Regions from separate parts of the Vibrio sp. 811 genome, predicted to be linked through region 2. Evidence: riboswitches for the same ligand, from Rfam matches in the RefSeq annotation. Region 2 holds a riboswitch; the other holds the start of a gene.
The links. Region 2 has a riboswitch for cyclic di-GMP ahead of gbpA (N-acetylglucosamine-binding protein GbpA). Riboswitches for the same ligand answer to the same signal wherever they lie in the genome.
Positions count from the first base shown of each region.

Region 1: it holds a riboswitch for cyclic di-GMP, as region 2 does, so the genes downstream of both, R7Q46_RS06445 (TfoX/Sxy family DNA transformation protein) here and gbpA (N-acetylglucosamine-binding protein GbpA) in region 2, are expected to answer to the same signal.

Region 1 covers NZ_JAWOUB010000002.1:581,767-585,129, reverse strand. Annotated here, with positions in the region: gene R7Q46_RS06460 (alpha/beta fold hydrolase) at 1-57, shown strand, start outside; gene R7Q46_RS06455 (DUF2007 domain-containing protein) at 89-409, opposite strand; gene R7Q46_RS06450 (TVP38/TMEM64 family protein) at 430-1,116, opposite strand; gene R7Q46_RS06445 (TfoX/Sxy family DNA transformation protein) at 1,231-1,821, opposite strand; cyclic di-GMP riboswitch class I at 1,938-2,027, opposite strand; gene purR (HTH-type transcriptional repressor PurR) at 2,315-3,319, opposite strand.
Region 2 covers NZ_JAWOUB010000001.1:791,551-794,913, forward strand. Annotated here, with positions in the region: gene R7Q46_RS03475 (deoxyribodipyrimidine photo-lyase) at 1-959, shown strand, start outside; gene R7Q46_RS03480 (fasciclin domain-containing protein) at 1,040-1,540, shown strand; cyclic di-GMP riboswitch class I at 1,813-1,913, shown strand; gene gbpA (N-acetylglucosamine-binding protein GbpA) at 2,012-3,363, shown strand, end outside.

The sequences.
Region 1 (3,363 bases), on a different contig from region 2:
GAAGACTTCAATCAACACTCCATCGAGTTTATTAAACAGCAAGCTGTATGTGCTTAAAACTGAGTGCATCCACTGAATAGGAGAGCCGCTATAGCTCTCCTAGTTGATATCCACATTGCCAACATGCACCAAATTGCCCTTCGTTTATTTCATGACATTTTGGGCATTGCCAATCTTGATACTCATGCCTATCGGATTGTTTTCGATATGTTTTTACTATTTCTTCAGCTTTCATCTTTTGTGCAGTGTCAAAAAGCCACACATAAGGATCGGTATCATCACCAAACGGCAGTTCTCCTTTTAAGCCGAAAATACCTTCTCCGCGAACTTCACAGTAAATTTGTTCCACTTTAAGCAGCTCACATACAATGTGTGCTTCTGCTGGGTTTTTAGCGATAAATATTTTCATCAAAATACCCACTTCACCAATTACAAGTTTTGCTGACTTGGTGTCGGCCTTACTTTATTCATAACCCATTTAGTGATGATTGGAAATAGTCCCAATAGCGCAAAAGACGCTAATACTGCGGGTGAAACAATGCCCGATAGGCTTTCAATTGTTGCTAATTGAGTACCTGCATTCAGATATACGGCTGTGCCTGGCAGCATACCTATTTGGCTAGTGAGATAAAATCGACCTACAGACATCGGTGTTAAGCCCATCAGTAAGTTGATTAGAAAGAAAGGGAATACAGGGATTAGACGCAAGGAAAATAGATAAAAAGCTCCGTCTTTTTCGACACCTTGATTAATTGCGTTGAGTTTATTTCCGAATTTGTTTTGTACCCAGTCACGCAATAAGTATCGGCTGCTCAAGAAGGCCAGTGTTGCCCCCATAGTGCTAGCGAAAGAAACCAGTAGCAAGCTTGTCCAAAAACCAAATAAGGCTGCACCAAGTAAGGTGACTACTGCCGCTCCTGGGATAGAAAAAGCGGTAATTGCAATGTAGGTAAAAAAGTAAATCGCAGCCGAGAATACAAAATTCTGATCGATGTATGTAGTTAGTGCTTCTTGTTGGGCTTTTGCATTCTCTAAGGTTAAATACTGGCCAAAGTTAATACCTAAAAAGACGATAGCCGCTAGTAGGATGAGACCTAATATCAGTTTCTTATTCATAATTTTGATTCCAATTTGGGATATATGTAATAAGACAGTAGGAAAACCGAAAAAATTTCACAAAAAAACCGCAGATTAGACTGCGGTTTTACAAGATAGTTTTTAGGCCGACTTTTATTGGAGGGCGTTCATCAACTCATCTCGGCGAGCTTGAGGTACTACACTCCAATGAGTGCCGTTGATAGCACCTTCTAGTGCCCATAGCAACTCAATGTTGACGGTTGCAGAGTGCGTATCTCTTATCGCTTTATAGGCGTTAAGCGCACCTTCCTCTTCAAGCTTCTCTACGGATTCGATGCCGGCTTTTTTTAGCATGCGCTCGGTAGCCAGTCGTAAGTTAGGCAAATCTTTCAAACGGTTAGGCTTTGTACTTGCTTGCTGTTCTTTCTCAAGCTTTGCCTTTTTCAATGATTGATTCGCTACTTCGATTAAGCGTTCGCTTGATTCCCATAAATCGCTGGAAATAGCGTAGTACTTTGTAACGACTGGAAAGCCACGTTTTTTATAAACGTAAGGCTTTAGCCCTTGTTTCTCGAAGTCAGATGAAGTTTTTTGGTCTGCTCTGATATGAAGCTGATTGTTTACCACTAGTGCAAACATTGTTTCATCAGCGAATAGTCCGAAGCCACCAAACATTGAGCGCGACTTGATATTACCAAGTGCCTCAAATAGCTTCATAGAGTCTTTGAGTATCGGTTTATCCATGTTTTGTTATCTCGGTGTAATTAATATTACGCCACCAAAAGTCAGGTCCGAGAGAGTAGCAAACATGCGTAAAAACAATGTCATTACAGAGTAAAGTCATTGCTTACACACTTGCCATCGGTAACCCCGCTACCTTCCATATCGTAATATGGTTCAGGCCGGAGGCTTTGCGTCCCACTCTTTCGAATGGTTTGCCCTGTGCGTGACACAATGAGCATACTTCTTATATTGAATTAACATCACGGTTTAGCGTTAAAAGTGTGATTTCGGTTCAATAAAAATGATAGATTGAATGCTCTATTTTGCATATGGAAAGGTGCAAATTGGCCTTTGAAAAGGAGTTCTTAATATATATTACATTTATATAAAACAGGGAGTTAACGTTAGTCAATTGTTATTAGAGCTGTGTGAAGTATTAGAGAACACTTAATTTTCCCAAAAAAATAAGCGCCCCTGTAGAGCGCTTATTTAACACGGTTAAATACAGTGAAATTTAGTTCATTTTTTTCACAGTATTTCGAATTACAAGCTCAGGTTGCATTTCGAAAATTCGTTTTTCGTGTTCTTTATCTTTGATACGCTCAAGTAGAATTTCGAATGCATTTTTACCAACACGACGTTTAGGTTGGTGGATAGTCGTTAGCGGTGGAGAGAAGTATTCCGCAAGCTCGATGTTGTCGTAGCCGATCACTGAAATATCTTCAGGAATTTTGATCCCGTTTTGTTGCAAGCGGCTCATTAGGCCTAGAGCCATTGTGTCGTTAAAACAGAATACCGCCGTCGGGCGCTTGTCCATTGCGGTAATTTTATCTGCAACTAATACGGCCGTATCACATTCAAAGTTACCTTCAAGGATCCAGTCTTCATTTACAGCTAGGTTCGCTTCACTCATTGCGCGACGGAAACCTGCAATGCGCTCTTGGCAAGCAAGCTTTTCAAAATGACCGCTTAGACAAGCGATATCCGTATGACCATTGTCAATCAGATGTTTGGTTGCAATGTAGCCACCTTCTTCTGAGTTATCCATGATCTTGTCTGCTTGTGAGCTCTCTGGGCCCCAATCCATGACCACTTTAGGAATGTCCGCATGACGGTCAAGCATCTCTTTTAGTTCTTCGGTTAAGTCAGAACACATCACTAGGATGCCATCAACGCGCTTTTCAGCCAGCATACGAATGTAATCGCGTTGTTTTTCGTAAATCCCGCCTGTGTTACATAAAATCAGAGTATAGCCTTGGCGGTAACAGTAGCTCTCAACGCCATCAATCACTTCTGAGAAAAATAGGTTAGTTGATTGAGTTACTAACATGCCAATCGTACGAGTTGAGTTGCATTTTAGGCTGCGTGCAACGGCACTTGGCGCGTAATTCAGCTCGTCAACGGCTTTCATTACTTTTTCTTGCGTTGCTTCTGCAACGAAACGCGTTTTATTGATAACGTGCGAAACTGTCGTAGTGGAAACGCCGGCTAAGCGAGCAACGTCTTTTATCGTGGCCATAAATGGTGTCCTGTATCGAGCTACTGAAATATGTCGTATTGGAT
Region 2 (3,363 bases):
GTTCGTTTTCGCCACCATCATCCTGGCTATCAAAATGCAAAGGAATGCAAACGGGAGGAAGCCGGCTCGCTTGGAAAACACTAGAGGACTTTTTTCATCGTCGAGGTCGTGATTACTATCGAAGCATTTCTAGTCCCACAGCCTCACGCACAGCCTGTACTCGACTTTCTCCATACCTCGCTTGGGGTAACATATCCTTGCGTGAAGTTTATCAATACCTTTTGAAACACTGGCAAGTCGCTGGATTTCGTCGCAGCTTAATTGCATTGTCTTCACGGCTTCATTGGCACTGTCACTTCATCCAAAAATTCGAATCGGAATACGACATGGAGTTTTACTGCGTTAATCGGGCTTACGAACCATTGATTAGACAAAGTAGTACTTTCGATGAAGAAAAGTTAGCAGCATGGAAATCCGGGCATACTGGCGTACCTTTGATTGATGCCTGCATGCGCTGTTTGCACCACACTGGTTACATTAACTTTCGCATGCGTGCCATGCTGGTTAGCTTTCTTACTCACCACATGAACATGGATTGGCGAGTAGGTGTAACGCATTTAGCGCAACTGTTTCTCGACTTTGAGCCTGGAATTCATTACCCACAATTCCAAATGCAAGCAGGAGTAACCGGGACTAACACAATCCGTATTTATAATCCGATCAAGCAAGCCCAAGAACATGATCCTAACGGTACGTTCATCTACAAGTGGGTACCTGAGTTACAAATGGTTCCTCCCCCTCTTTTATTCGAGCCCTGGACAATGACCCAGATGGAAGCTGTCATGTATCAATTGCAGCCAGATAGCCGTTACCTTGCACCTTTTATCGCACCAGACAAAGCAGCTAAGGCAGCAAGAGAGCGCTTATGGACGTGGCGGAAACGAGCTGATGTGAAACAAGAAGGCAGACGAATTCTTGCGCGACATGTTAGACCCTCAAAAGAAAGTAGGACGCGATGATCATCTTTCAATCACGATGCGTACAAATGCAAACACACTCCAGGGAACCCGTTGTACCCTCAACTAGTAAGGAACACATTATGTTCAAACGTATCTTAGTTATCGCGGCGACACTGATGGCGACATTATCTTTTATGCTTCCCGTCAAGGCTCATGAGCATGGCATGATGAAAGCCGATATTGTCGACGTTGCCGCTGAAAATGGCTCTTTCAATACGCTTGTTGCTGCGGTGAAAGCAGCGGGCCTGGTTGACACTCTCAAAGGGGAAGGCCCATTTACTGTTTTTGCACCAACGGATGACGCTTTTGCAAAACTGCCAGACGGCACAGTCGACATGCTCTTAATGCCGGAAAACAAAGACAAGTTAGTATCTGTTTTGACTTATCACGTCGTCCCAGGGAAAGTGATGGCTGCCGATTTTGTTAAGCTAGACAAAGCGACTACGGTTCAGGGGCAAGATGTGATGATTAAAACCATGGGCGATAAAGTCATGGTTAACGATGCAAATGTCATCGCAACCGATGTGAAAGCTAAAAACGGTGTCATTCACGTGATTGATACTGTCATTATGCCGAAATAACACCATCCAGAGGGCGGTACACTCCGCCCTTTAGACAGAACTTCTTCCACCCTTAGCACGATTCCTCTCCATTTATCCCCAACAAACCTCCATTCATTCTCCATGATTATTAATAAGATAAAAACAAAATTAAAATCAATATCTTGCAATACGATACTGCATAATATTGACGAGGTTAAGATATCGTTATCTTTCAATTTGAGAACAGGATTCCATGTCAGTGACGTTTACTTTTCCACATGTAAATTCTTAAGCTAAATTTTGGCTGCTCAATCACATTTCGGCAAACCATTCGAAAGGGTGGGAAGCAAAGCTTCCGGTCTGTCAGCATTTAAAAATCTAAAAGAATGCTCATGATAGCGGGGTTACCATGACTCAGTGTTACAGAAGTCCAATTTCTGTAGCGTTGCTTTATGCTCAGCATGCGCCGGGGTGTGACATTAGTTTGTCAGCCATAACAGAGGACATGTGATGAAATCATTTCCAACCAAATCCGTACTCGCGTTAGCACTTGCAAGCATTAGCTCAGGTGCTGCGGCTCACGGTTATGTATCAGAAACCAATGGTGGTGTCGCTGCAAGTCGCTCGGCACTATGTAAGTATCCATCGCCAGATACTAACGAAAAAAATAATAACTGCGGTGCGATTCAATATGAACCGCAAAGCGTTGAAGGCCCTGATGGCTTTCCCGAAACAGGGCCTCGCGATGGTAAAATAGCGAGTGCCGAAACCGCTTTAGCAGCTGCCCTTGATGAGCAAACTGCCGACCGTTGGGTAAAACGCCCTATTCAAGCAGGTACACAAACTTTTGAATGGACATTTACTGCTAACCACGTGACGCGCGACTGGAAATATTACATCACCAAGCCTGATTGGAACCCAAACGCTTCACTATCACGAGACTCTTTTGATCTAACTCCTTTCTGTGTCGTCGACGGCAATATGGTTCAACCCCCGAAACAGGTAAGCCATCAATGTAATGTGCCTACTCGCGAGGGATACCATGTCATCCTGGCAGTATGGGATGTTGGCGACACTGCAGCCTCATTTTATAACGTGATCGATGTGAAATTTGATGGTGGCAGTCCCGTTATTCCAGATTGGAAGCAAGGCGGTCAAATTATTCCTACAATGGATTTAAATATTGGGGATTCGGTTTATACACGCGTATTTGATCAAGCAGGTGAAAACGTGGCGTATAGAACTGAACTAGAAATTACCGATGCAGCAATGGGCCAAGCGAAAAACTGGTCTTACGCACTCGCGACTAAGCTAAACCAAGAACAAGCAAAACTGCAATCCGGGCAGTATGCAGAGGATAAATTCACTCCTGTTTATGGTACTAATCCGGTGTATCTGCAAGCAAATAGCGGCCTTGAGCGAGTAGAGATCGGCTATAACATTGAAACTCCTGTTCCGGAATACTCACTCACAGTAGATGGCTTAGCAGACGAGTATATCATTGAGTCAACACCGACAACGTTGGATCTGACACTAACTTCTGAAGGCGATTTAAATGCAGAACTCACCGTTTACAATCACCATCGCGAACCACTTGCAAGTTGGGCAAACGAAATGAAAGACGGCTCGGTAGAGGCGATATCGCTCGCTTTAAGTAAATCGGAGCCGGGTCACCATATGCTCGTGACACGTATTAAGGATAAAGATGGCAACTTGGTGGATCAGCAAACACTCGACTTTCACTTAAAAGAAGAGTCAGTTACTCCGCCACCATCTGGTGAGTACGATTTTGTCTTCCCTGAAGGACTATCTAGCTACACGGCGGGCACAAAAGTGCTTGCCAGCGACGGGGGCATTTATCA